2 regions of the Gracilibacillus caseinilyticus genome follow, and region 2 is predicted to be linked to the other one. Evidence: a T-box and tRNA genes for the amino acid it is inferred to sense, from the RefSeq annotation. Region 2 holds a T-box; the other holds one or more tRNA genes.
The links. The T-box of region 2 lies ahead of ileS (isoleucine--tRNA ligase). A T-box ahead of a tRNA ligase gene usually reads a tRNA of that ligase, here a tRNA-Ile.
Positions count from the first base shown of each region.

Region 1: it has a tRNA-Ile gene. The T-box ahead of ileS (isoleucine--tRNA ligase) is inferred to sense a tRNA for this amino acid. The anticodon was not compared.

Region 1 is NZ_CP095072.1:603,105-618,278, reverse strand. Features, by position in the region: gene MUN88_RS03000 (STAS domain-containing protein) at 1-236, shown strand, start outside; gene rsbW (anti-sigma B factor RsbW) at 237-713, shown strand; gene sigB (RNA polymerase sigma factor SigB) at 685-1,476, shown strand; gene MUN88_RS02985 (SpoIIE family protein phosphatase) at 1,476-2,081, shown strand; gene MUN88_RS02980 (Tex family protein) at 2,637-4,832, shown strand; gene cmpA (cortex morphogenetic protein CmpA) at 4,869-4,985, opposite strand; gene MUN88_RS02970 (SprT family protein) at 5,054-5,515, shown strand; tRNA gene MUN88_RS02965 (tRNA-Asn) at 5,696-5,770, shown strand; tRNA gene MUN88_RS02960 (tRNA-Ser) at 5,772-5,862, shown strand; tRNA gene MUN88_RS02955 (tRNA-Glu) at 5,875-5,946, shown strand; tRNA gene MUN88_RS02950 (tRNA-Asp) at 5,967-6,043, shown strand; tRNA gene MUN88_RS02945 (tRNA-Gln) at 6,048-6,122, shown strand; tRNA gene MUN88_RS02940 (tRNA-Lys) at 6,319-6,394, shown strand; tRNA gene MUN88_RS02935 (tRNA-Leu) at 6,429-6,512, shown strand; tRNA gene MUN88_RS02930 (tRNA-Arg) at 6,587-6,663, shown strand; tRNA gene MUN88_RS02925 (tRNA-Pro) at 6,668-6,744, shown strand; tRNA gene MUN88_RS02920 (tRNA-Gly) at 6,780-6,853, shown strand; tRNA gene MUN88_RS02915 (tRNA-Ile) at 6,862-6,938, shown strand; rRNA gene MUN88_RS02910 (16S ribosomal RNA) at 7,031-8,593, shown strand; rRNA gene MUN88_RS02905 (23S ribosomal RNA) at 8,809-11,720, shown strand; rRNA gene rrf (5S ribosomal RNA) at 11,869-11,985, shown strand; tRNA gene MUN88_RS02895 (tRNA-Met) at 12,045-12,121, shown strand; tRNA gene MUN88_RS02890 (tRNA-Asp) at 12,193-12,269, shown strand; gene thiL (thiamine-phosphate kinase) at 12,431-13,402, shown strand; gene tsaE (tRNA (adenosine(37)-N6)-threonylcarbamoyltransferase complex ATPase subunit type 1 TsaE) at 13,407-13,859, shown strand; gene tsaB (tRNA (adenosine(37)-N6)-threonylcarbamoyltransferase complex dimerization subunit type 1 TsaB) at 13,859-14,557, shown strand; gene rimI (ribosomal protein S18-alanine N-acetyltransferase) at 14,550-14,996, shown strand; gene tsaD (tRNA (adenosine(37)-N6)-threonylcarbamoyltransferase complex transferase subunit TsaD) at 14,993-15,174, shown strand, end outside.
Region 2 is NZ_CP095072.1:3,761,261-3,776,434, forward strand. Features, by position in the region: gene carB (carbamoyl-phosphate synthase large subunit) at 1-1,626, opposite strand, end outside; gene MUN88_RS18055 (carbamoyl phosphate synthase small subunit) at 1,626-2,717, opposite strand; gene pyrC (dihydroorotase) at 2,714-3,994, opposite strand; gene MUN88_RS18065 (aspartate carbamoyltransferase catalytic subunit) at 3,954-4,883, opposite strand; gene MUN88_RS18070 (solute carrier family 23 protein) at 4,917-6,299, opposite strand; gene pyrR (bifunctional pyr operon transcriptional regulator/uracil phosphoribosyltransferase PyrR) at 6,508-7,056, opposite strand; gene MUN88_RS18080 (RluA family pseudouridine synthase) at 7,260-8,174, opposite strand; gene lspA (signal peptidase II) at 8,171-8,647, opposite strand; gene ileS (isoleucine--tRNA ligase) at 9,209-11,968, opposite strand; T-box leader at 12,084-12,304, opposite strand; gene MUN88_RS18095 (DivIVA domain-containing protein) at 12,365-12,880, opposite strand; gene MUN88_RS18100 (YlmH family RNA-binding protein) at 12,965-13,738, opposite strand; gene MUN88_RS18105 (YggT family protein) at 13,770-14,036, opposite strand; gene MUN88_RS18110 (cell division protein SepF) at 14,045-14,491, opposite strand; gene MUN88_RS18115 (YggS family pyridoxal phosphate-dependent enzyme) at 14,505-15,174, opposite strand, start outside.

The DNA of each region.
Region 1 (15,174 bases), 1.4 Mb from region 2:
AAGCGTTATTACCGTTAACGAAGCAGGAAGGTAATAAAATCGTTGTTGATTTGGAAAATGTAAATTACATGGATAGTACTGGACTAGGCGTATTTATCAGTGCGCTGAAATCAACTAAAGAACATAACAGTGAAATGAGACTTGTAGCGTTGCAGGAGCGAGTGCGGAGACTTTTTGATATTACGGGGTTGGATGGGATTATCAACATCGACTCAACGGTGCGAGGTGGAAATTAAATGGAACCTTTTGACTTCATTGAAATGAAAGTCCCGGCAAAAGCAGAATATGTAGGGGTTATCCGGTTAAGTACATCTGGAATAGCCAATCGTATGGGATTTTCTTACGAAGAAATTGAAGATCTGAAAGTAGCAGTATCAGAAGCGATGTCAAACGCAACGGAACATGCATATCAGAATGAAGATGGCGGAGAAGTAACCATTGGATTTGGCCTTTATCAGGATCGTTTGGAAGTAATGGTAGCTGACAGAGGCGGCAGTTTCGACTTACAGAAAGTAAAGAAGGATTTAGGGCCATTTGTTAACAATGAATCAATTGAAGATTTACGAGAAGGAGGCTTTGGCCTATTTTTAATTGAAGCACTGATGGACAAAGTTGAAATCAAGAACGATTATGGTGTGATCGTGCTAATGACTAAATACCTCCATGAAAATGAGGTGGATATTAATGACGACCAAATCACGACCTCACAATAATCATGAGGATGAAGTATACGAGTGGATTCGTACATTTCAAGAAGATCCCGATAACCAATTGATTCAAGAGAAAATTGTTCTTACCTATCAAAAACTTGTGAAATCACTAGCAAGAAAATATGCAAAGAATGAAATGATTTATGAGGATCTTGAACAGGTCGGAATGCTCGGTTTATTAGCTGCGATTAGAAGATACGATCCAGATATCGGAAGATCGTTCGAATCATTTGCAATTCCAACGATCATCGGTGAAATCAAACGATTCATCCGTGATAAGACATGGAGTGTTCATGTCCCGAGAAGAATTAAAGAACTTGGTCCAAAAATCAAAAAGGCAACAGAATTGTTAACAACTGATAATCAAATGTCACCATCGATCAAAGAGATTGCCGCTTATTTGGAGGTTTCAGAAGAAGAAGTACTGGAAACAATGGAGATGAGCCAGAGCTATAATGCTTTATCTGTAGACCGAAAAATTGAAGCAGATGCTGATGGCAGTGAGGTGTCCATTCTTGACTTGATTGGTAATCAGGATGAAGGATACGAAGACGTTGATCGTCAGCTATTGTTAGAAAAAATCATGCCGATTTTAAATGAAAGAGAACAGTTAATTCTTAAATATACGTATTTTGAAAACAAGAGTCAGAAAGAAACGGGTGAAGCACTAGGTATTTCACAAATGCATGTATCTAGAATTCAGCGCCATGCCTTGAAAAAATTAAGAGAAGCATTGCTGGCAGAGAATATGGAGGCTATGCGTTAATGCAAAAAGAAGGTCACGTAGAAGTATCGGTATATCAAAAAGCAAAAAAAGGTAACTACTATTGCGGTGACAGTTATTTTTATCATGAAGCCGATGATAAATTTATTTGTGCATTAGCGGATGGGCTCGGTAGTGGAGAATTCGCCAAGGAATCTTCTCAAATAGTGATGGATGTTATTAAAGAAAACACCAGTGACTCGGTAGCGTCTATTATGAAGAAAAGTAATAAGAAGTTAGTTGGTAAACGTGGAGTTGTTCTAGGTATTTTGCAGATCGACCTAAGAGATAAACAATATGCCTATTCTTCCATTGGTAATATAGGTTTACTAACCGTCACATCTGACTCAATCAAAAAGCGAAATATACCACAGGCAGGCTATCTAAGCGGCTTTGATCGTCCATTCAAAATAATGTCAGACGACGTCGAAGAGAACATGATCTTTATCATGTTTTCAGACGGAGTAACATCAAAGGAAATATCCAATAGCTACTTCCATAACCAGGAAGTAGAGCAAATCACTGATACTTTTTCCTATCAGTATAAGCATAACATGGACGATGATACGACTCTAATAGCAATGAAATATAAAGAGGGACCTCAATGATATGAGGTCTCTTTTCTATTAGAACCCTCGGTAACTAATCAGCTTGAAACTAAATTAATCCACTCAGTGCCTATAATATGGATTATGTTAACTAGCTGCTTAGTGGTAATTTTGAAATATTTCATCTGCTTGGCAATACCGTTCCGTCCAACCACTTCGCGTCCTGCGGGGCACGGCTGAAGCTAATGTATGAGTTCTACAATTTATACAAGAGCTAGCACATTGAGGTGATTATAATTGTCATGATAGTATTCAAATTCTACATAGCAATGTGCCTAGCACCACTGCTATTAGCTGTGCGGAGCATATTTCCGGAACTTTTCTAAGCAGATGAAATCTATCAAAATTATCACAATGTCAGACAGTTCCACTTTACATATTCCATATTATAGGTAGCTTTAATTTAGTTATGAAGGTGGGGGTAAGCCGATATCACCTTCCAGTAATTAAAAGAACGACACTAAGAATGCGACAAATCGGCTGATCATTTAGGGTTGTGGGTCATATAGCAATGTCGGTGCTTTTCTTATTTTTCTTTTTTTTGTTAAAATATAGATGGCAAATAGTGAAGGAGGAAACACATTGGCAAATAACGAAGAGCATGAGCAGCTATTACAAGCTGTGACCGAACGGACGAAGATTAATCAAAAATCAGTAAAAAGTGTTATTCACTTATTAGAGGAAGGAAATACAGTTCCATTTATCGCACGTTACCGAAAAGAGCAAACAGGATCGCTTGATGAAGTACAAATCAAAGATATTCAGGATGCTTGGCAATACGTCAATACATTAAATGATCGAAAAGCAGAAGTAATAAGATTAATTGAAGAACAAGGTAAGCTGACAGACCAGCTCCGTATCGATATTGAAAAAGCGAATCAACTGCAGAAAGTAGAAGATTTATACAGACCATATAAACAGAAACGTAGGACAAGAGCTACGATTGCGAAAGAAAAAGGTTTAGCACCGTTAGCCAAAGAAATATATCAAACACAAAACCTTGACATTGAAGCAAAAGCGAAAGAATTTTTATCAGAAGAACATGAATTACATAATGTTGAAGATGTTCTCGCCGGTGTACAGGACATTATTGCTGAATGGCTTGCTGATGAACCAACGCACAGGGAGCATATCCGGAAGCAAACATTCCAGAAAGGCTTAATAAGTGCAACTGTCAAAAAAGCGGAATTAGACGAGAAGAAGATTTATGAAATGTATTACGAATATAGCGAATCAGTTAGCAAGATTGTATCACACCGTATTCTGGCCTTAAATCGTGGAGAAAAAGAGGGAGTTCTTAAAGTTTCGATTGAACCACCTACAGATCATCTATTGGCATATTTACAGAAGCAAGTTACTCTCCGTAATGCTACCGAGCAGATCAAAGAATTAATGGAACAGGTGATTGAGGATAGTTATAAACGTTTAACACAGCCATCCGTTGAACGAGAGATTCGAGCGGCTCTATCTGAAAAGGCAGAGGAGCAGGCAATTGATATCTTCTCGAAAAACTTGAAAAGTCTGTTGTTACAGCCTCCGCTAAAAGGCAAGTATGTACTAGGTGTTGATCCGGCATTTCGCACAGGCTGTAAGTTGGCGGTAATTGATGACACAGGTAAAGTTAAAGCTGTCGATGTCATGTATCCAACGGCACCGAAACACGATACCAAAGGTGCAGAGGGAAAAGTAATGAAATTTATTAATGAATTTCCGATCGAACTTATTGCAATTGGAAACGGTACGGCGTCTCGTGAATCGGAGCAATTTATCGCTAATGTGATTGAAAACAATCAACTTGATGTTGCCTATATCATTGTTAATGAAGCAGGGGCAAGTGTGTATTCAGCTTCTAAATTGGCGCGTGAAGAGTTTCCTGATCTACAGGTAGAAGAACGGAGTGCGGTCTCCATCGCCAGACGAATACAAGATCCGTTGGCAGAGTTGGTGAAAATAGAACCGAAAGCTATTGGTGTGGGTCAATATCAGCATGATGTCAGTCAAAAGAAATTGACAGGATCATTGACATTTGTTGTAGAAACCGCAGTTAACCAAGTGGGTGTCAATGTAAACACCGCATCATCTTCCTTATTACAATATGTATCAGGATTGAACAAAACGGTTGCCAATAATGTTATCAAATATCGTGACGAGAACGGAAAATTCACCAATCGTAAGCAATTAAAAGATATTCCAAGACTTGGAAACAAAACGTACGAGCAAAGTATCGGTTTCCTGAGAGTCATGGATGGTGACGAGCCACTAGATCGTACGCCGATTCACCCGGAGTCTTATCCAGCAGCTAAGCAAATTTTGAAAGAGATTAACAGTTCAGTAGATGACTTAGGCAGTGAGAAGTTAAAAGAGTTAATCCATCAGTTAGACAAAAAAACGTTAGCGAACCAATTAGATATTGGTTTACCAACATTAGAGGACATTCTGAAAGCTTTAATAAGTCCGAATCGAGATCCTCGTGATGACTTGCCACAACCATTGTTAAAGAAGAATGTGCTATCGATGGAAGATCTTCAAAGTGGTATGGAATTGCAAGGTACTGTCAGGAATGTCGTTGATTTCGGTGTTTTTGTCGATATAGGAGTGAAACAGGATGGACTAGTTCATATCTCCAAAATGTCAAATCAATTCGTCAAGCACCCGATGGATCTTGTCTCTGTAGGTGATGTAATTACAGTATGGGTGGATCAGGTGGATCAAAACAAGCAACGAATAGCATTAAGTATGGTGAATGATTAAGTAATAGGTAAAAGGTGCCGATCGTAAGGGTGCCTTTTACTTTATTTGTTCTTTATCACAATAGAAATACCAACACTGATTCAATAATCGAATTTGGTATTTATTCTTTTGAAGGAAAGCACCTGATAATTGTTTTTTTAACCAAGTAGGCATTTTGATTCCTCCCTTATTTGGTTTGTTGTACTATATATATGATGATAGAAAGATAGGTGTGAAACACAATGTCTGTAATGACACAAACAGAATTAGAAAAATTAACAAAAGACATATCAGAGAAGGAGTTCCATAAACCATTTGTAGATAAGGTCTGTTTTAATAACCGGTTAAGGACAACTGGTGGCAGGTACTTACCTGGAAAAAGGTTAATTGAACTGAACCCAAAATATTTTGATGAACTAGGTTTTGATGAGTTTGTTGGAATTATCAAGCATGAGCTATGCCACTATCATCTTCATATAGAAGGAAAAGGTTATCAGCACCGTGATCGTGAATTTAGACAACTGCTTAAACAGACTAATTCTCCGCGCTTTTGTAATCCATTACCTTCAACACAAAACGATTATAAATATCAATATCAATGTTCCGAGTGTAATCAGTTATATAATAGAAGGAAAAGAATGAATACGAACAGGTATCGTTGCGGTAAATGTCGCGGTCGTTTAACCTTATTGATAAAAACATAAAAGAATTTAGAGATATGTATTGACTTATAGTTTTAGTATATGATAAATTATATTGGTGTCACTTTGAAGGGCACTTGTCCAACCAGATAAAACATTTTAAAATGTTTTTCTGAAAATGGTTGACAACAAACTTCAAATATTATATTATATTTAACGTCGTCAACATGAGTTATTCATTATTCCACAGTAGCTCAGTGGTAGAGCAATCGGCTGTTAACCGATCGGTCGTAGGTTCGAATCCTACCTGTGGAGCCATGGAGAAGTACTCAAGTGGCTGAAGAGGCGCCCCTGCTAAGGGTGTAGGTCGCGTAAGCGGCGCGAGGGTTCAAATCCCTCCTTCTCCGCCATTATTTTTTTGTGGCCCGTTGGTCAAGTGGTTAAGACACCGCCCTTTCACGGCGGTAACACGGGTTCGAATCCCGTACGGGTCATCTTTTCAAACAATTTAATAGGTCCGGTAGTTCAGTTGGTTAGAATGCCTGCCTGTCACGCAGGAGGTCGCGGGTTCGAGTCCCGTCCGGACCGCCATTGTTGGGCTATAGCCAAGCGGTAAGGCAACGGTTTTTGGTACCGTCATGCGCTGGTTCGAATCCAGCTAGCCCAGCCATTTTTTTGACTAAAAATAGCTTGCTATCATTCGTCTTTCTGACGAATATACTATTCTTATAGTTTGATCGTTTCTTCACAAAGTAAGTAGTAATGATCGATCATAATAAAGATAATTTTTCTATATGCTACTTTTGATTTAAAAGCAGTTTTACAAAATAGAAAATTGAGCTACCGTCGTGATTGATATGCAACAAGAGCCATTAGCTCAGCTGGCAGAGCATCTGACTTTTAATCAGAGGGTCGGAGGTTCGAATCCTCCATGGCTCACCATCTATATACTATATAATGGATGACTGGGTATCGAGCGGTCGTGGCGGAATGGCAGACGCGCTAGGTTGAGGGCCTAGTGGGTGAATAACCCGTGGAGGTTCAAGTCCTCTCGACCGCATTTTAAAAAGTTTTTAAAAAACTATTGACGCTGCAAAGCGTTCCGTGATATATTAGTAATTGTCGCTTTGATAAGCGCCCGTAGCTCAATTGGATAGAGCGTTTGACTACGGATCAAAAGGTTAGGGGTTCGACTCCTCTCGGGCGCGCCATAACCGGGAAGTAGCTCAGCTTGGTAGAGCACTTGGTTTGGGACCAAGGGGTCGCAGGTTCAAATCCTGTCTTCCCGACCAGTCGATCAGTAATTTCATAAATATATTTGTTACATGCGGGTGTAGTTTAGTGGTAAAACCCCAGCCTTCCAAGCTGATGTCGAGGGTTCGATTCCCTTCACCCGCTCCATTGTAAATGGGCCTGTAGCTCAGCTGGTTAGAGCGCACGCCTGATAAGCGTGAGGTCGGTGGTTCGAGTCCACTCAGGCCCACCATTTACGGAGTCATTTTGATCTTTGAAAACTGAACAAAACAACCAGTATGAATTAATAAACAAGCTAGCTTATAGAAGCGAGCGCAAGTCAACTTTATTGAGAGTTTGATCTTGGCTCAGGACGAACGCTGGCGGCGTGCCTAATACATGCAAGTCGAGCGCGGGAAGCTAACTGAATCCTTCGGGAGGACGTTAGTGGAACGAGCGGCGGACGGGTGAGTAACACGTGGGCAACCTGCCTGTAAGATTGGGATAACCCCGGGAAACCGGGGCTAATACCGGATAACACATTGCTTCGCATGAAGGAATGTTGAAAGATGGCCTCTGGCTATCACTTACAGATGGGCCCGCGGCGCATTAGCTAGTTGGTGAGGTAACGGCTCACCAAGGCAACGATGCGTAGCCGACCTGAGAGGGTGATCGGCCACACTGGGACTGAGACACGGCCCAGACTCCTACGGGAGGCAGCAGTAGGGAATCTTCCGCAATGGACGAAAGTCTGACGGAGCAACGCCGCGTGAACGAAGAAGGTTTTCGGATCGTAAAGTTCTGTTGTTAGGGAAGAACAAGTGCCGTTCAAACAGGGCGGCACCTTGACGGTACCTATCGAGGAAGCCCCGGCTAACTACGTGCCAGCAGCCGCGGTAATACGTAGGGGGCAAGCGTTGTCCGGAATTATTGGGCGTAAAGCGCGCGTAGGCGGTTTCTTAAGTCTGATGTGAAATCTTGCGGCTCAACCGCAAGCGGTCATTGGAAACTGGGGAACTTGAGTGCAGAAGAGGAGAGTGGAATTCCACGTGTAGCGGTGAAATGCGTAGATATGTGGAGGAACACCAGTGGCGAAGGCGACTCTCTGGTCTGTAACTGACGCTGAGGTGCGAAAGCGTGGGGAGCGAACAGGATTAGATACCCTGGTAGTCCACGCCGTAAACGATGAGTGCTAGGTGTTAGGGGGTTTCCGCCCCTTAGTGCTGCAGTTAACGCATTAAGCACTCCGCCTGGGGAGTACGGCCGCAAGGCTGAAACTCAAAAGAATTGACGGGGGCCCGCACAAGCGGTGGAGCATGTGGTTTAATTCGAAGCAACGCGAAGAACCTTACCAGGTCTTGACATCTTCGGATGTCCCTAGAGATAGGGAGTTCCCTTCGGGGACCGAATGACAGGTGGTGCATGGTTGTCGTCAGCTCGTGTCGTGAGATGTTGGGTTAAGTCCCGCAACGAGCGCAACCCTTGATCTTAGTTGCCAGCATTAAGTTGGGCACTCTAAGGTGACTGCCGGTGACAAACCGGAGGAAGGTGGGGATGACGTCAAATCATCATGCCCCTTATGACCTGGGCTACACACGTGCTACAATGGATGGTACAGAGGGCAGCGAAACCGCGAGGTCAAGCAAATCCCATAAAACCATTCTCAGTTCGGATTGCAGGCTGCAACTCGCCTGCATGAAGCCGGAATCGCTAGTAATCGTGGATCAGCATGCCACGGTGAATACGTTCCCGGGCCTTGTACACACCGCCCGTCACACCACGAGAGTTGGCAACACCCGAAGTCGGTGGGGTAACCTTTGGAGCCAGCCGCCGAAGGTGGGGCCAATGATTGGGGTGAAGTCGTAACAAGGTAGCCGTATCGGAAGGTGCGGCTGGATCACCTCCTTTCTAAGGATTATAGGAACACCTTTTACAAGGTGACAAATCATACTTGGTTGTTTGGTTCAGTTTTGAGAGATCAATACTCTCTTGAACTTGTACCTTGAAAACTAGATAAGAGTAATCAGGACGTGGAAGCAACTGCTTGACAGCTGTGGAAACGAAACTGATGACAAGACATCAAACAATAACCAACTCGCTTTTCATTGGAATAAAGTAAGTATAGTTAAGTGAAGAAGGGCGCACGGTGGATGCCTTGGCACTAGGAGCCGATGAAGGACGGGACAAACACCGATATGTCTCGGGGAGCCGTACGTAGGCCTTGATCCGAGAATTTCCGAATGGGGAAACCCTCTGCTCGTCATGGAGTAGAACATTTATCTGAATCCATAGGATAAATGAGGCAGACCCGGGGAACTGAAACATCTCAGTACCCGGAGGAAGAGAAAGCAAACGCGATTTCCCGAGTAGCGGCGAGCGAAACGGAATTAGCCCAAACCAAAAAGCTTGCTTTTTGGGGTTGTAGGACACTCCTTTGGAGTTACAAAGAAATACATTAGACGAAGTGGTCTGGAAAGGCCCATTATAGAAGGTAACAATCCTGTAGTCGAAAATGTGTTTCCTCCGGAGTGGATCCTGAGTACGGCGGAACACGTGAAATTCCGTCGGAATCCGGGAGGACCATCTCCCAAGGCTAAATACTCCCTAGTGACCGATAGTGAACCAGTACCGTGAGGGAAAGGTGAAAAGCACCCCGGGAGGGGAGTGAAAGAGAACCTGAAACCGTGTGCCTACAAGTAGTCGGAGCCCTTTTATGGGTGACGGCGTACCTTTTGTAGAATGGACCGGCGAGTTACGATCCCCTGCAAGGTTAAGTGGAAGACACGGAGCCGCAGCGAAAGCGAGTCTGAACAGGGCGTTTTAGTAGGTGGTCGTAGACCCGAAACCGTGTGATCTACCCATGTCCAGGGTGAAGGTCAGGTAACACTGACTGGAGGCCCGAACCCACGCACGTTGAAAAGTGCGGGGATGAGGTGTGGGTAGGGGTGAAATGCCAATCGAACACGGAGATAGCTGGTTCTCTCCGAAATAGCTTTAGGGCTAGCCTCAAGGCATGTATGTTGGAGGTAGAGCACTGATTGGACTAGGGGCCCTTACCGGGTTACCGAATTCAGTCAAACTCCGAATGCCAATCATATTACCTTGGGAGTCAGACTATGGGTGATAAGGTTCATAGTCGAAAGGGAAACAGCCCAGACCGTCAGCTAAGGTCCCAAAGTATACGTTAAGTGGAAAAGGATGTGGCGTTGCATAGACAACCAGGATGTTGGCTTAGAAGCAGCCATCATTTAAAGAGTGCGTAATAGCTCACTGGTCGAGTGACGCTGCGCCGAAAATATACCGGGGCTAAACGTATCACCGAAGCTACGGATTGATCTACGATCAATGGTAGGAGAGCGTTCTAAGTGCAGCGAAGTCAGACCGTGAGGACTGGTGGAGCGCTTAGAAGTGAGAATGCCGGTATGAGTAGCGAAAAAGAAGTGAGAATCTTCTTCACCGAATGCCTAAGGTTTCCTGAGGAAGGCTCGTCCGCTCAGGGTTAGTCGGGGCCTAAGCCGAGGCCGAAAGGCGTAGGCGATGGACAACAGGTTGATATTCCTGTACCACCCAATTCCGTTTGAGTGATGGGGGGACGCAGAAGGATAAGGAATGCGCACCACTGGATGTGTGCGTTGAAACAGTAAGTGAGTCAGATAGGCAAATCCGTCTGGCAATCACAAGCTGTGATCAGGAGGGAAATATAGTACCGAAGTTCCGGATTTCACGCTGCCAAGAAAAGCCTCTAGCAAGGAAAAGGGTGCCCGTACCGCAAACCGACACAGGTAGGCGAGGAGAGAATCCTAAGGTGATCGGGAGAACTCTCGTTAAGGAACTCGGCAAAATGACCCCGTAACTTCGGGAGAAGGGGTGCTTCTTTTGCGAGAAGCCGCAGTGAAAAGGCCCAAGCGACTGTTTAGCAAAAACACAGGTCTCTGCGAAGCCGTAAGGCGAAGTATAGGGGCTGACACCTGCCCGGTGCTGGAAGGTTAAGGGGATGCGTTAGCATTAGCGAAGCGTTGAACCGAAGCCCCAGTAAACGGCGGCCGTAACTATAACGGTCCTAAGGTAGCGAAATTCCTTGTCGGGTAAGTTCCGACCCGCACGAAAGGTGCAACGACTTGGGCACTGTCTCAACGAGAGACCCGGTGAAATTATACTATGCGTGAAGATGCGCATTACCCGCGACAGGACGGAAAGACCCCGTGGAGCTTTACTGTAGCCTGATATTGAATGTTGGTACAGCTTGTACAGGATAGGTGGGAGCCTGAGATACGTGAGCGCTAGCTTACGTGGAGGCGCCGGTGGGATACCACCCTGGCTGTATTGACCTTCTAACCCAGAACCGTGATCCGGTTCGGAGACAGTGTCAGGTGGGCAGTTTGACTGGGGCGGTCGCCTCCTAAAATGTAACGGAGGCGCCCAAAGGTTCCCTCAGAATGGTTGGAAATCATTCGCAGAGTGCAAAGGCAGAAGGGAGCTTGACTGCGAGACCTACAAGTCGAGCAGGGACGAAAGTCGGGCTTAGTGATCCGGCGGTACCGAATGGAAGGGCCGTCGCTCAACGGATAAAAGCTACCCCGGGGATAACAGGCTTATCTCCCCCAAGAGTCCACATCGACGGGGAGGTTTGGCACCTCGATGTCGGCTCATCGCATCCTGGGGCTGTAGTCGGTCCCAAGGGTTGGGCTGTTCGCCCATTAAAGCGGTACGCGAGCTGGGTTCAGAACGTCGTGAGACAGTTCGGTCCCTATCCGTCGTGGGCGTTGGAAGTTTGAGAGGAGCTGTCCTTAGTACGAGAGGACCGGGATGGACACACCGCTGGTGCACCAGTTGTTCTGCCAAGAGCATCGCTGGGTAGCTACGTGTGGAAGGGATAAGTGCTGAAAGCATCTAAGCATGAAGCCCCCCTCAAGATGAGACTTCCCATCACGTAAGTGAGTAAGATCCCTCAGAGACGATGAGGTTGATAGGTTCGAGGTGGAAGCATGGTGACATGTGAAGCTGACGAATACTAATAGATCGAGGACTTATCTATACAAATGTTTCTGATGTGCAACGGTTCGTTGATGTCTGTCTCTTGTCTTATCTAGTTTTCAAGGTGCAAACCCATGTAATAATATAGGATGATTGATTAAAATCGTCACATCCATGTGACAACATCGATCGACCAACATCCTTGTTAGTCTGGTAGCGATAGCGAAGAGGTCACACCTGTTCCCATGCCGAACACAGCAGTTAAGCTCTTCAGCGCCCATGGTAGTTGGGGCTCGCGCCCCTGCAAGAGTAGGACGTTGCCAGGCTGTTATATTTTATATAACTAAAAAGTTATAGAGTAACAAATTAATATTATTATTATCGTCGCGGGGTGGAGCAGTCTGGTAGCTCGTCGGGCTCATAACCCGAAGGTCGCAAGTTCAAATCTTGCCCCCGCAACCAAATTTTCTTAATACGTTGAAATAACTTCTTCGAAAGAAAATGAATGTAGTGCCCATTGGGTACAACCAAATGGTCCGGTAGTTCAGTTGGTTAGAATGCCTGCCTGTCACGCAGGAGGTCGCGGGTTCGAGTCCCGTCCGGACCGCCAGTTTATGACTAACAAACCTTAAGTATGGTAACTTAGGGTTTTTTTGTTTGTCCAAAAATAAAAAATTTTTCCTAATTACCACTACATATAGAGGTTCGTCCTGTCACCAACGTTAAAGATTTGGTATGATAATTTTAGGTTGCTTTTTTGGAGGTGCTGGCATGGAGGAGTTTGACTTTATTCAATCGATAAAACCGAAGTATTATCGTCAATCATCCGTTATCAAGGGTATCGGCGATGATGCTGCCATATTGAGACATACAAATAACGATATAATAATGACAATGGATACAATGGTTGAAAATATACATTTTAACGAAATGACAACTGCACCGTTTCATATCGGCTACCGTGCACTAGCGGCGAATATTAGTGACATTGCGGCAATGGGAGGAAAGCCAGTCTCCTATTTAGTGTCTATTACTGTACCTGATCGATGGTCAGCAGAGGAACTGCAAGAAATATATCAAGGTATGACAGCATTGGCAAATGCTTATCACATGGACTTAATCGGTGGTGATACAGTCTCTGGTGAGCATCTAAGTTTGTCAATCACCGTATTAGGAACAGTAAACAATGGTAAAGCTAGATATCGTAATACTGCTAGAGAACATGATATAATCTTTGTAACCGGTACGCTTGGGGATTCTGCATACGGTTTGCATTTGTTACTGAATGAACAAGATGATGCAGCATCGCAATATTTTATTCATCGTCATCAGATGCCAAGCCCAAGAGTGTCATTTATTAATCAGGCTAGACCTATAGAACGGATGGCATTAAATGATGTGAGTGATGGTATTGCAAATGAAGCGAATGAAATCGCAGCTGCTTCAGATAAAGGAATGCTGTTGGATTTTGATCGCATCCCCTACCACGATTTACTTGCAAAGAATTCTCCAGATAACTTGTATCAATGGATATTAAGTGGTGGAGAAGACTTTGAATTAATAGGAACAGTGCCGCCTGAAGATTGGGATAGACTAATGGAATACGCGAAACTCACTGACACAAAGCTAACCTCAATCGGTAAGGTAGTAGATAACGAAAAATTTAATGGAAAAGCCTGGTTGCGATATCAAGGTCAATTAAAAATCTTAGATAAATCAGGATATACACATCTGAAAAGGTGATAACATGGAACAATATATATTTGAAACGGCAACAGAAGAAGAAACGAAACGACTGGCCAGCAAATTAGCTACATTACTGAGACCTAATGACGTCATTACACTTGAAGGTGACTTAGGTGCTGGAAAGACAACTTTCACAAAAGGACTTGGCGCTGGTCTAGGTGTTACCAGAACGATTAATAGTCCTACATTTACGATAGTAAAAGAATATCAAGGTGAAATCCCACTATACCATATGGATGTGTACCGTCTGGAGAATAGTGAGGAAGATATCGGATTTGATGAATACTTTAATGGAGATGGAATTACGGTTGTCGAATGGGCACGTTTTATCGAAGAATTTTTACCGCATGAACGACTGGGGATTCAGATGAAAAGGATAGATGAAACAAAACGGAAGATTATTTTTCAGCCTATCGGTAGTTATTTTCATTCCGTATGTAAGGAGTTATATTAATGAATGTGTTGGCGATAGATACTTCTAATCAGCTATTGGGAGTAGCGGTGAGTTCAAATGGAGAGATAAAGGCAGAATATACTGCTAATGTGAAACGTAATCATTCGATTGGTTTACTGCCGGCAGTAGATTATGTGATGAATCAAGCTGGTTTAAGCCCTGATCAATTAGATCGTATTGCCGTAGCAAAAGGACCTGGCTCTTATACTGGAGTGAGAATAGGATTGGCCACAGCCAAAACAATGGCATGGACATTGCAGATTCCGATTATGGCGATATCGAGTTTAGCGTTAGTGGCACATAATGCGAGATATGCCAATATGATTGTATCTCCTTTTTTTGATGCACGAAGAGGATTGGTTTATACCGGTTTATATGAATACAAGCAGGGCCATTTGCAAGAATTGACTGAAGACCAGAATATCTTAATGGAGCAGTGGTTAGAAGATTTAAAGCAGCGTGGAGAACATGTTCTCTTTCTAAGTCAGGATTTAGATAAACACCAGGGATTGATAAAAGAAAAACTCGGGGACTATGCACACTTTCCCTTTGCCGTAGATAACCTTCCCCGTCCAGGTGTTCTCGCTTTATTAGCTGCGAATTATCAGGAGAGTCAAGTACATGAGTTAACACCAAATTATATTAGAATGGTGGAAGCTGAAGCTAATTGGCTAAAGGAACAAGAGAAAAATGTCTAGTGTACAATTTCGCAAAATGGAACAAGAAGACTTACATGCGGTTAAAGAAATAGATAAACGGTCCTTTTCTGTTCCTTGGCCAGATGATATATATGATCAGGAATTATATAAAAACACTTATGCACATTATTTTGTGGCTGTTGTGGATAAGAAGGTAGTCGGATTCTGCGGAGTGTGGATGGTAATTGATGAAGCACAAATTACGAATATTGCGGTTGATCCAGATTACCGAGGAACAGGATACGGGAAAGGTTTATTTCAATATGTGATCAATTACGCGATTGCCAGCGGAATTACACAATTATCATTAGAAGTACGTGTTTCTAATCTGGCTGCACAGAAAATGTACAAGAAATTCGGTTTACAACCTGGTGGTATACGTAAAAATTATTATACCGACAACCAGGAAGATGCTTTAGTATTGTGGGTGAGTTTATGAGTGAATACATTTTAGGAATCGAAACAAGCTGTGATGAAACAGCCGCTGCTATCATTAAGGATGGTACTAAAATTGTATCGAATGTAGTAGCATCACAAATTGAGAGTCATCAGCGATTTGGTGGAGTAGTACCGGAAATAGCCTCTAGACATCATGTGGAGCAAATTACGCTCGTACT
Region 2 (15,174 bases):
TTCTTCGTATGCACTGTAAAAGTATGGTGTCGCTGATTCAAATTCTGCAGCACACGTATCTACCATTTTATACACTGGTAAGATGTTCTCTGCGATACGCAGTTGGTATACTTCATCTACATCAACATTCCAGACACGAGCGATTTGAGTATCAGATAATCCAAGAGTTTTCGCTTCTTTCAGTAAATCGATATTTTGTGGAATGTCTGCTAATTTACGTTCAAAATCAATGATTTTCTTAATTTTATCTAAGAAGAAGCGATCAATTTTTGTTAAGTTAAAAATCTCTTCAACAGATAGCCCTTTACGTAAAGCTTCCGCTAATACATAAATACGTTCGTCATCAGCTTTCACTAAGCGCTCTTTTAGCACTTTCATTGATTCATCTGCGATTTTAGGTAAATAGAAATCTTCGCCACTAATATCTAATGAACGGATACCTTTTAATAAAGACTCTTCAAAATTACGTCCGATTGCCATAACTTCTCCAGTTGCTTTCATTTGTGTTCCTAGCGTACGATTCCCTAATACAAACTTATCGAATGGAAAGCGTGGGAATTTCGTTACGATATAATCTAGTGCTGGTTCATAACATGCATAAGTTGTTTCCGTAATAGGGTTCATGATTTCATCCAAAGTCATACCTATTGCGATTTTTGCTGCAATTTTCGCAATAGGATAACCTGTAGCCTTCGATGCTAACGCAGAAGATCGACTTACTCGCGGATTTACTTCGATAATATAATATTGAAAACTGTATGGATCGATCGCTAACTGAACGTTACAGCCACCTTCTATTTCCAAAGCACGGATAATTTTCAGTGATGCAGAGCGAAGCATTTGGTATTCTCTGTCACTTAACGTTTGAGATGGAGCTACTACGATGGAATCACCGGTATGTATACCGACCGGATCAATATTTTCCATATTACAAACAACGATAGCTTGATCGTTTTTATCACGCATTACTTCATATTCAATTTCTTTAAAACCAGCAATATTTCGTTCAATTAAACATTGGTTTACCGGAGAAAGCGATAATCCATTTCTAGTAATATCTCTTAAATCTGCTTCATTGTAGCACATTCCACCACCTGTTCCCCCTAATGTATAGGCAGGACGAACAATTAATGGATAACCAATTTCATCGGCAAAATCTAATGCTTGTTCCACTGTATTCACTATTTGACTCTCTGGTACTGGTTCGTTGATTTCATTCATCAACGTTCGGAATTTTTCACGGTCTTCGGCATTTTGAATCGCGTCTAATTTCGTACCTAACAATTCTACATTGTATTCGTGCAAAATACCTGATTCATCTAAAGAAACAGCCAGATTCAAACCTGTTTGACCGCCAAGTGTCGGCAATACTGCGTCAGGGCGTTCTTTTCGAATGATTTTGGACAGGAATTCAACGCTTAAAGGTTCCATATAAACCGTGTCTGCTATCGTATGGTCTGTCATGATCGTCGCTGGATTGGAATTAGCCAAAATAACGGTATAACCTTCTTCTTTTAACGACTGACAAGCTTGCGTTCCAGAATAATCAAACTCCGCAGCCTGTCCGATGACAATTGGTCCTGATCCGATCACTAAAATTTTGTTAATATCTGTTCTTTTTGGCATTAGACTTCCTCCTTGTTTGCACTTTGATAGCTTTCGATCGTTTGCATGAATTTATCAAATAAGTAGTTCGTATCGTCTGGTCCTGGCGAGCTTTCCGGATGATATTGTACGGAAAAAGCCGGATAAACAGTATGCTTAACTCCTTCAACCGTTTTATCATTTAAAGCAACCTGTGTTAGTTCTAAATCAGTCTCTTCTAATGATTCCGCGGTTACCGCATAGCCATGATTCTGTGAAGTCAAATACGTACGCTTCGTTTCATAATCATATACCGGATGGTTCGAACCACGGTGACCAAATTTCAATTTATCCGTATCTGCTCCGCAAGCTAACGAAAGCAGTTGATGGCCTAGGCAAATACCAAAAGTCGGTACCGATGGAATGACATCTTTAATCATTTCGATCGCTTCTGGTACTTTTTTCGGATCTCCTGGTCCGTTGGTAAGCATGATACCATCTGGTTTTAAGCGGAGAATATTATCTGCACTATAATTATATGGTACTACTGTTACATTACAGTTTCGTTTCGTCAATTCACGCAGAATACCATGCTTCATGCCAAAATCAACAAGAACAATACGAAAGCCTCTTCCTGGAGATACGTATGGTTTAATTGTCGAAACCTGTGCAACCTGATCGTGCATCGGAGTTGACTGAGAGAGTTTCTCTTCTGCACGTTCGTCTTCTGCGCCAGCCTCTGTCAAGATGCCACGCATCGTACCATGTTTACGCAAAATCTTTGTCAACTTTCGTGTATCAATACCAGCAATACCAGGAATATTATTGGCTTTTAAAAACTCGTCCAAATTCTCGTCACTGCGAAAATTAGACGGTGTCTGGCAATATTCTTTGACTACAAAACCGAATATGGAAGGATTAATCGTTTCGAAGTCATCGCGATTAATACCGTAATTTCCGATTAACGGATAGGTCATGGTAACAATTTGTCCACAATATGACGGATCTGATAAAGTTTCCTGATAACCAGTCATCCCTGTGTTAAAGACTACTTCCCCAATACTTTCATTTAAGGAACCAAATGCTTCCCCGTTAAATACCGTACCGTCCTCTAAAATTAGCTGTCTTCTCATCGTACTGCCTCCTCATATACTGTCTCACCTTGATAAATGGTCATAACTGGTTTACCTTTCACTTGCCATTGATCAAATGGTGTGTTTTGTCCTTTTGACAGAAACGTTGATTTGTCAATGGCTAGTTGATTGTTTAAGTCAATCAATGTCAGATCTGCACTTGCACCAAGCTCAATCCGACCGTATGGCAGACCAAATGTTTTAGCTGGTTTGATTGTCATCCAGTCAATCAGCTGCTTCAATGTGAAAATCCCTTTTTCTACGAAATGAGTATGCAATAAGCTAAAAGCTGTCTCAAATCCTACAATTCCAAATGGTGCTTCTGTCATACCGTTAGCTTTTTCGGCTGTGGTATGTGGGGCATGATCGGTTGCAATAAAATCAATTGTCCCATCAAGCAATCCATCAATTAAAGCTTGGTGATCTTCAATTGCACGCAATGGCGGGTTCATTTTGAAATTAGCATCATCTTCCTTAATGCTATTTTCATTGATTAATAGATGATGTGGTGTAACTTCTGCCGTCACTTTAATACCAGCTCGTTTCGCATCGCGAATCACACGAACCGATTCTTTCGTACTAACATGACAGACGTGATAATGACAGTCCGCCGCTTCTGCTAAAAGTACGTCTCTCGCTATCTGGACAGATTCACAAATAGATGGAATGCCTGGTAAGCCTAGTTGTTCACTAACTTTCCCTTCATGCATCACGCCACTATGGATCAACGTGTTTTCTTCGCAATGTGCCACAATTGGCATATTGATTGATGCTGCTTGTTGCATAGCTTTCAGCATCATGTCAGCTGATTGAATGCCAACACCATCATCAGTATAGGCAAAGGCACCAGCTTCTTTTAATGCTTTCATATCCGTTAATTTGTTGCCTACTAATCGTTCCGTAATGGACGCATACGGTAACACTCTAATCTGGGCCGTATCCTCGATTTTTGCTTGAATCATATCTAAAATCTCTACTGAATCAGGAGTGGGCTGCGTATTAGGCATCGCACACACCGTCGTATAACCGCCACGTGCTGCCGCAGCTGTACCGGTTGCGATCGTTTCTTTTGTCTCCCCGCCTGGTTCACGAAGATGGACATGTACATCGACAAATCCAGGCGTTACCAGATGGCCTTGCCCATCGATTTTTTCCGCATCATCCGCGGTAAGGTGAGTTCCAATAGCCGCAATCTTTCCATTTTCAATTAAAAGCTCACACGATTGTGTGGATCCATTATCCAGTAATTGCTTGACGTTTGTTAATAGTCTTTTCATGAAAAGTTCCCCCTTGATTTAGCAGTGTCTCGATGACAGCCATTCTTGTAGCTACACCATTCTGCATTTGTTTAAATATTCTGGAACGTCCACATTCAACAAGGTGTGTATCAATTTCTACTCCACGGTTAACAGGAGCCGGATGCATAATGATTGCATCATGTTTCATTTTCGCTTCCCTCGCCAATGTGAGTCCGTATTGCTCTAAGTAACTTTCCTGCTGAAATGAAACATGATCCTGATGTCTTTCATGCTGAATCCTTAACAGCATAAATACATCTGCTATCTCTGTAGCTTCATCAATCGGTACATATGGGTACGGTAATGTGTTATCCTGCCATTGTTCCATCCCTGTTAAGTAGACTTCAGCACCTAACGTTGACAATGCATATGCATTGGATCTTGCAACCCGACTATGTTTGATGTCACCAGCGATTACCACTTTAACTCCTTTGAATTGTTGAAATTCCTGATAGATCGTAACCAAATCAAGCAGTGACTGGGTCGGATGTTCCCCCGTCCCATCTCCTGCATTAATGACAGGGATGGAAATGGAGTCAGCTAGTTGGCTTGCGATATTTTCTTGCTGATGACGCAGGACGATGACGTTTGCGCCAATCGATTCAAATGTTCTTGCCGTGTCATAAATACTTTCACCCTTCGTTACACTAGAGGAATCAGCGGCAAAATCTAATGGTTCGATACCTAGTTTTCGTTCCGCTACAACAAAACTCATTTTGGTTCTTGTACTCGGTTCAAAGAAAAGATTTGCAGCAAAAAATGGTGACTGAAATGGGACAGTACCATGTTTACTAATATAATCTGCCTTTTTTACCAGTTGAAGAATATCTGCTTCGCTTTGATCCTTCATTGTCACAAAATGTTTCATCTAACATTCCTCCCTAAGAATTATACTATCTATTTATTGATCATCTTCAGGTGAAGAGAACATGCTGCCATTGCCATAACCTGTTTCTTTTCCTGGCAGAACAAGATTTAAAATCAGTCCGATAAATGCAGACAGTGCCATACCAGCGATCGTAACTACCTGACCATTACCGATTGGTATATTTACATATGCTCCACCAATCCCAATCACTAAGATTACGGAAGAGATGACTAAATTACGCTTGATTCCTAAGTCCACCTGATTGTCGATTAACATTCTCAGACCACTTGAAGCGATAATACCGAACAACAGGATTGACACACCACCCATCACAGGTGTTGGAATTGAACTAATGATTTCGGTGATAATACCGATAAACCCGAAGAGTATCGCAAGAAAGGCAGCTCCGCCAATGACAAATACACTGAATACGCGGGTAATGGCCAATACGCCGATATTTTCTCCATATGTTGTGTTCGGCGGTCCACCAAGGAATGATGCAATCATCGTTGCCACCCCATCCCCCATAATGGAACGGTGAAGACCAGGCTTTTTAATAAAGTTTTTTCCGACTACTTTTGAAAGTACCATCTGGTCACCAATATGTTCTGCTACTGTTACAACAGCGATTGGAACCATTAATAACACTACGGAAAGATTCAATACTTCGAAAGGCTGGTAGTCGACGAACGGAATCACAAAATTCGGTACAAGAAAAAGGGAATGGAAGAATTCGCCGATTGAATTACTCGATATTATTTGTGTCCATGCTGCCCGGACACCACTTGTATCTAAAACAGTCACTCCCGTAATTGCTGTAATCACTAAGGAATACGTATAACCGCCAATTATCCCGATTAAAATCGGTATGATACCAAAAATTCCTTTAAAAAGTAGTGATGCAAGAATTGTGATTAGCAATGTTACTGCCGCTGCACTGAAATGAACCGCGCTGTATTCTCCATCGACGTTCATTGCCATATCAACCGCAGTTGGTGCCAAACCTAATCCGATCACAATAATGACAGGTCCGACTACGACTGGTGGCAATACTTTAATAACCCAATCTGTACCAAATGCTGCGATTAAAAGCGACAAAATTCCGTAAACAATACCTGCCAGGAAACTCCCCATCATGACGCCTCCGGTTCCACCTAATGCCATTGCACTGGTGATTGGCGTAATGAAAGCAAAGCTGGAGCCTAAATAGGCTGGAATTTGCCCTTTGGTAATGATAATATAGGCTAATGTACCTAACCCACTTGATACTAAGGCAACAGCTGTTGAAAGATCTGTTAAATAAGGTACTAAAATGGTCGAACCAAACATTGCAAATAGATGCTGTATACTAAAGAGTATCCATTTTGATATTTTTGGTACTTCTTGTACATCTAAAACTACATTTTTGTCTTTCATTGTTGTAACTCCCTCTTGTCTTTTAAAGAAAAATTTTGTTCTTAAAAAATTTTGCCACGTCGCATGACGACTCTGATAAAATTTTATACTTTCCAACGAATAAAAAAACCTCTTTGCTAGGTCGCAAAGAGGCAGACGTGTCCTCAAAATGATACACGTTTCTCAAGATTGCAACCTTTTAAGCATCTCTGTACTTTTTTAAAGGTCTTTATTTATTTTTTTCGAATATACTAACGCTGTCTGACTGATCGATTTCAGCTAATTTTACTGTAATAATTTCACCCTGTGAGGTCGGAATGTTTTTCCCGATGAAATCTGCTCGAATCGGCAATTCACGATGACCTCTGTCTACCAGCACTGCCAATTGTACCTGTGATGGTCTTCCTTGATCCATGATAGCATCCATCGCAGCCCTTACTGTTCTTCCTGTATAGAGAACATCATCAACTAAAATAACTTTCTTACCTGATACTTGTTCATGTAGATTCGTTTCATTAAGTTGTGGCTCCTGATGATCAGCAACGGGTGATAAATCATCACGATAAAGGGTGATGTCCAATTCACCAATTGGCACTTCTACTCCTTCAATATCTTTGATTCTCTCTTGCAGTCGTCTAGCAATTGGTACTCCTCTGGTTTTGATCCCAACAAGCATTAGTCCGTCTACACCTTTATTCCGTTCTAATATTTCGTGGGCAATTCTGGTCAGTGCTCTACTCATTGCCGCTGCATCAAGTACATTTGCTTTTTTATTCATCATAAAAACCTCACTTTAATTCCTGTATTTATACTTAGATCATTTGCGTTATATAGTATAAAAAAATCCTTATTCTCCGCGAGAGAATAAGGATTCTGGGCATACGTATAGCTATGCTAACCGTCTTCCTTTTCAGCCTCACGGGACTGTTTTAAAAGGTCTTTATGATACTGTTAATAGTATGACAAATCCGAGTTGTAAAGTCAATAACTTTTGCGAATATTTTCTAAAACTTGCTCGAATTTCGTCGGTAAAGGTGCTTCAAATTCCATTTGCTCATCTGTGACCGGATGGACAAACTTTAATTGATAGGCATGTAATGCTTGTCCTTCCACATCAATCGTCTTTCGTTGTCCATATTTCGGATCACCTACTAACGGGTAACCGATATATTTCATATGCACACGAATCTGGTGTGTTCTTCCAGTTTCTAACATACATTTCACAAAAGTGAATTTACCATGCAATCGTTCGATTACTTCAAAATGCGTCACAGCAGGTTTTCCTTTTTCAGTTACCGCCATGAGCTGTCGATTTTTTTCACTGCGGCCAACAGGGGCATCGATCGTACCGTAATCATGCGGTATATCACCATGCACTATCGCTTTATAAGACCGTTTCATCGTTTTCTCTTTTAATTGCTTTGCTAGTCGTTCATGTGCTTTATCATGCTTCGCAACGACTAATAATCCACTGGTGTCTTTGTCAATTCGATGTACAATACCAGGCCGTTTCACACCATTTATTCCGGACATATCATCACAGTGATACAACAAGGCATTTACTAATGTGTCTTCAAAATGCCCTGCTGCAGGATGAACAACCATCCCACTCTGTTTATTGATAACTAAAATATCCTGATCTTCATAGACAATATCGATCGGTATATTTTTAGGCTCCACATCAAGTGGCTTGGCAACAGGTACCATCCATTCGATTGTATCTCCATTTTGACATTTATAATTTTGTTTGACCACTTTATCATTTACAGACACTAAATCTTTCTCGAACCACATTTTTATTTGTGATCTGGAAAAGTCCTCGGTTACGTCGACAAGTAATTTATCAATTCTTGTGCCTGCTTCTTCATTTGTTACTTGATAAGAAAACTCACTCATTTTTTCGTGTTACTCCTTTTTTGATTCCGTTCATCAAAGAATGTGTAGATAAATATAAAAATGACACCAACTACTAATGCTGAATCAGCGATATTAAAGATCGGATAATCGTAACTGCCAATATAAACATCAAAAAAGTCGACTACCTCTTTCCGGAACAACCGATCAATAAAATTCCCAATCGCTCCGCCAAGTACGAACGCCAAGGCAATGCCCAGCCATTTGCTTTCTTTCGCAAATTTCTGGATATAGAAAATAATAAAGCCAATGACAATAATCGTTATAATATAAAAGAATCCCATTTGACCTTGCAAAATTCCCCATGCTGCCCCTGAATTTCGATGAGACGTTATGTAAAAAAAGGATTCAATTACCGTTAAGCGATCGCCGATTTCCATGTTTGCGACAACCAGATATTTGGTTACCTGATCAACTAATATAACTGCTAATGCTATAAGATATACTCGCCACATAATGTACCTCCGCTTATTCTCTTACATACCTTTCACATTATACCACTAATATCTCAAATGAAAAAGTGGCTTCGATATAACAGAAGTGCGTATGCTGAAAATCGAACAAACCAGATATAAAAAAACTCTGCAAGTTACCAATTAATACGAAGTTGAAGCAAACTGCGAAGTAAATACCGCTCAAAATGCTACCTCTTACATCAGTTGTGAAATATTAACATTAGCGTAGGCCAACCACGTAGACTCCCACGGGGATTGTGCAGGTGCTGAAGATCCACTTTGTGAAGCGATCTTCTTTACAAAGTTAGCTTCAGCCGTGCCCCGCAGGACGCGAAGTGATTGGCCGGAGCGGAATTTAAGCACAGTATATATGTCAATATGATCTCAAAGCTGATCATCACGTTCATTTTTTACGGTTATATACGAAGTTACTTCATAGTTTATAGATACAGTTCAATAGACAAAGCCGAACATAACACGAATGTTAGTTAAAAACATTTCGTGGGATGTTCGGCTATGATTTGACTAAAACACTTTTGCTCCAGCCTCCTAGCAGACGGATTACTCTGCTATGTCCTGATAATTTTCTTTTACAACTTGAGCGCAGCGTTGACAAAGTGTTGGGTGGTCAGGGTCTTCTCCTACTGTATCTGCTACAACCCAGCAGCGTTCACACGTTTCACCATCGTGTTTGTTAATGTGAACAGAAACATGGTCATATTGCTTACCCACTTCAAGTTGATCAACCACTTCAACATGTGAAACGATCAATAACTGATGTAAATAAGGGATTTCCTGCAATAATGTCGCAATTTCCTGGTTGTTTGCTTTTAGCGTTACCGCTGCCTCTAAAGATTTACCAATTGTTTTCTCTGCACGAGCTTCTTCTAAGGCTTTGAGAATATCATCTCGTACTTCCATGAATTGAGACCATTTAGCAGCCAAAACTTCTTGATCTGGTAATTCTTTAGGTTCTGGCATATCTGCTAACTGTGGTGAAGCAGCTTCCACTCCCGGAATGTATTGCCACACTTCTTCCATTGTATGGGTTAGAATCGGCGTCAACAGTTGAACAAGTGACGTAATGATTTCATGATAAACTGTTTGAATGCTACGTCTTCTATGATCATTTTCTGCTTCAATATATAAAATATCTTTGGCAAAATCTAGATAGAACGAGCTTAAATCAATCGTACAGAAGTGATGGATTGTTTGATAGACAGTAGAGAAATCATACGCATCATACGCTTTACGTGCTTTCTCGATCACTTGTTGCAAACGGTAGAGCATATAACGATCAATTTCTTCTAACTTCTCATCTGCGACTTTATCTTCTACATTGAAATCTGCTAAGTTACCTAAAAGGAAGCGGAACGTATTTCGAATTTTTCGATAGCCTTCTGCAGATTGTTTGATAATCTCATCAGAAATACGTACATCCGCCTGATAATCAACAGATGCTACCCATAAACGAAGGATATCTGCACCATATTGTTTCATAATTTTTGAAGGAACAACGACATTACCTACCGATTTACTCATCTTACGGCCTTGACCGTCTAGCGCAAAACCATGACTAATGACAGTTTCGTACGGTGATTTACCCGTTACAGCTACAGCTGTCGAGATCGATGAATTAAACCAGCCGCGATATTGGTCTGATCCTTCCAAATATACATCAGCAGGTCGCTGTAATTCTTCTCTTGATTCCAGTACCCCTTGATGGGAACTGCCAGAGTCGAACCAAACGTCCATAATGTCGGTTTCTTTGGTGAATTCACCATTTGGACTGTGTTCTGAGCTGAATCCAGCTGGAAGTAAATCTGTCGTGTCCCAATCAAACCAGATATTTGAACCATGCTCTTCAAATAATCCTGCTACATGCTCAATGGTTTCATCATTAATAATCGGCGTTTTATCCTCGCCATAGAAAACAGGAATTGGTACACCCCAAGTACGTTGTCTCGAAATACACCAATCTTCGCGATCGCGAACCATGTTAAATAATCTTGTTTCGCCCCATCCTGGCAACCAGTTAATTCGCTTGATTTCAGAGAGAATGTCTTCACGGAAATCTTTAATCGATGCAAACCACTGACTAGTCGCACGGAAAATTGTTGGTTTCTTCGTACGCCAATCATGAGGATAAGAATGTGTAATGAAATTCATCTTTAACAATGCGTTTGTTTCTTTTAGTTTTTCTGTTACTACTTTATTTGCTGCATCATAGAACAAGCCTTCGAAACCAGGCGCTTCTTCCGTAAAGTTACCTCTTTCATCAACCGGACAAAGTACATCCAAACCGTATTTTTTCCCGATGATAAAGTCATCTTCACCATGTCCAGGTGCTGTGTGGACAAGTCCTGTACCACTTTCTGTTGTAACGTGCTCTCCTAAAATTACTAATGATTCACGATCATAAAATGGATGCTGTGCCACAACATATTCCGCATCCTGACCTTTAAAAGATTTGACTACTTCTGCTTGCTGCCATTCTAATTGTTCTGTTACTTCTTCCAGTAAATCATGAGCAACGATATACTTCGATCCTGCTTCTTTTACCACTACATATTCTAAATTCGGATGAACAGAGATTGCTAAGTTCGCCGGAATCGTCCAAGGCGTTGTCGTCCAAATAACGAACTTCTCGTCACCATCCAGCAACTGTTTGCCATCCCTCACATCAAATGCCACATAAATCGATGCAGATCGTTTATCCTGATATTCGATTTCTGCTTCCGCTAATGCAGACTCGGAAGATGGAGACCAGTATACAGGTTTACGTCCTTTATAGATATAGCCTTTTTTCGCCATCTCGCCGAACACTTTAATTTGAGCCGCTTCATATGATTTATCCAGAGTGATATAAGGATTTTCCCAATCCCCTCTTACACCAAGCTGTTTAAATTGAGTACGTTGGTTATCAATTTGTTTTAACGCATATTCAGCACATTTCTGTCTAAATTCAGATACCGTCATTTTCTTACGGTTTACTTTTTTCTTAGCCAGCGCCTGTTCAATTGGCAATCCGTGTGTATCCCAGCCTGGAACATATGGTGCGTGAAAGCCGGCCATCGACTTATATTTCACGATAAAGTCTTTTAATACTTTATTTAACGCATGCCCCATGTGAATATCGCCATTAGCGTACGGAGGGCCATCATGGAGCATAAACAATGGTCTTCCTTCTGTACGTTGTTGTACTTGTTGATAGAGATGTTCGCTATCCCATTTTTCTTGCAGTTTCGGTTCTTTGTTCGGTAAATTACCACGCATTGGGAAATCTGTTTGCGGCATTTTTAACGTTTTTTTGTATTCCAATTTGCATCCTCCTATTTAATTTCTGTTGATAATCTCATTCACAATACTAAGTAATGTTACCTTTTTAGGTCCATTTTAATTGTCTCACAGGACCATAAAAAAACTCCTCATCCCAAAAAGGGACGAGGAGTTCTCGCGGTACCACCCTTATAGACAGCAAGATCTTTCGTACTGTCCACTCAGCAATTCGTAACGTGAATGATTCGTTTACACTTACTCTATTTCGGTGTAACTACTCATGGGTGATCTTCTATTAAAGGGCTAAATTAGGCTCCCACTATCCCTAAATCGCTACGTTAGCATACTTTAATATACTGTCCCAATCCTAGTATTTAACTAACATCATCAAAAGTTTGTAATAAGAATTATATGTAATAATTCTTATTTCGTCAAGGCTTAATAATGTGTTGACTCTTCTTGTGCGGATTCGTCTTCATCCTGATCGAAATCCATATCGAAGAGCCCGTCCCAATCTTTATTATCCAAAAGGTCAAGCTGAGCTTCTACTAACATTTTCAATCTTGTGCGAAAGACCTTGGCTTGCTTCTTTAATTCTTCCACTTCCAACGCGATAGATCTTGATTTATGTAGAGCCTCATTAATAATTCGATCGGCATTTTTCTCTGCTTCTTTTATAATTAATTTCGATTCTTTTTTGGCGTTTTCTTTTACTTCTTCCGCTGTTTCTTGTGCAACCAGAATGGATTTATTCAAGGTTGATTCAATATTTGAGAAATGACTCAGCTTCTCATTTAAATGATCGACTTTTTCATTCAGTTCCTTCTTTTCACGAATGACTGTCTCATAATCTTTAATGACTTGATCCAGAAATTCATTCACATCATCTTCATCATAACCGCGAAATCCTCTGGCGAACTCTTTGTTATGAATATCGAGCGGTGTTAAAGGCACATTGGCCACCTCCTAATAGATGTCTTTCTTTTATACATTATCTTATCATACTTTTTAGGCAAGTCAGCAAAATTTTCGCAAAAATTATAATAATTTCTCATAATTGATCCTAAATTTATCTTTTTTTGTCATTCCTTGTAGTTCTGCTATCCGTGATCTGCCTTTTCCTCTTACCGAAATCATATCGGCTTCTTCCAAAGTAAAAGCTGGCTGTTCGATCGTTTGAAAATTTACTTTGACAAAACCTTTCTTAATAAGTGTTAAAGCTTGTTGTCGAGACATCTGGTACATTTCTTTCATTAGCACATCTAAACGTAAGGATGCGCATGTAGCAGTGCGTGATTGCCACTGATCCTGACTAATCAGCCGATTTGATAACCCCACTCGTTCAAATTGAATTCCAGCCTTCTTAATTCCGGTAATGTTGGCAATTAAATAGGCAGATATATCTTCTGTAACGAGGATCTGTATGACATTATCATGTATCACAATGTCACCTATTTTTTTCCGTTTGATACCAGCAGACAAAAATGCACCAAGTACATCACGATGTTCAATGGATACGAATTTATCCGGAAAAGTCGCTTGCAGCAGCTCTAATTCAAAATCAATATCGGTGATTTCTTCATAGTATGGTGCCAGAATTGCTCTTTTACGTTCGGCATGATCCCAGCCTCCAGCAAACGAAAGCGATAATTCTTCATCATTTCCAATAATGGATTGAAGTATTCGTTGTTCACGAGGATGTAAAAAATCGATGAGTTTGCGCTGGTAACGAGTTGTAATTTCCTCCCGCCAAGATAAAACTTGATCTATGAACGGGTATTCTTCTTTTCTAAAATGTTGATAAAGGTCCATTTAATCACCTGTCGTCTATGTAATACTGGATTTAAAGCAGATTAAAAAATAAAAAGCCTAATCCGCGCATCGCAAATTGTAATACAAATAAAGCAACGATTGGCGAAATGTCAATCATGCCACCGATAGGAGGAATTATCTTGCGGAACGGCTCTAAATAAGGCTCAACGATGGAGCCGAGAAAATTACCGATAGAAGATTGTCGTGCTCCCGGAAACCAGGACATTAAAATATAAATAATGATCGCATACGTATAAAGCTGCATTGCGTAATATAATATCTCATATAACATATACATTGAATTGATTACCACCTTTGTTCTGGATCTACTTCCTCCATTATTTCAGTAATATTACCTGATATTTCAATATTTTCAGGTGTACATAAGAAGGTCTGTGAACCTAATTTTTTTATTTGACCAGATACAGCATATACTGTACCACTCATAAAATCAATAATTTGACGGGCCTGCTGATTATCTACTCGCTGCAGATTGATGACAACCGATCGCCGGTTTACAATATGATCGGCAATGTCTTGTACTTCATTATAGTTTCTAGGTTCACATAATACCATTTTCGTATTCTTTTGTACCGAAGATAAGCTGACGACATTTGTTTTATCCTCTTTGCGCTGACTTCTTCTCATTGGTTCTGCTTCTGCAGAAGATTCCTGTTCCAGCTCCTCTTCTACTATTTCATATTCTTCATCTTCGAGTCCGAAAAGATTACGAAATTTTCCTTTCATACTCATCGTTCATTCACCTCTATTCTTCATATGGTCCTACAAGGCTCGAACCAATACGTATATGGGTTGCTCCCTCTTCAACAGCGATCTGATAATCATTGCTCATGCCCATCGAAAGATAAGTACAGGGTGCATGACTGTGTCCTTTTTGTTTAATTTGATCACGGAGTTTTCTTAACGAACGAAAAATTTCCCTTAATTGATTGCGATCTTCCATATATGGTGCCATTGTCATTAAGCCGACTACTCTAATATTAGAATACCCTTCTAACGTTTCGATAAACGGTTCCACCTCAGCAGGTGACAGACCGTGCTTTGATTCTTCTCCACTAACGTTCACCTGAACGAAGCAATCAACAGGCTTGTCTGCTCGCTTATTAATTTCCTTTGCTAAAGACTTACGGTCCAAAGAATGAATATAATCTACTTTATCGACCACTTCTCTTACTTTTCTCGATTGAAGGGTTCCAATAAAATGCCAATTAGCTTTACTGCCGATCTGCTCATACTTCTCTAAAAAACCTTCGATTCGATTTTCACCAAAATGGCTGATCGTTGCTTCTAATGCTTCAAGGGCTCGTTCAACGGATACATATTTCGTCACCCCAATTATTGAGATGTCTTTTGGATGACGTCCTGTCTTTTCACATGCTTGATTGATTTGCTGGTTGATTGCTGCTAAGTTTTCT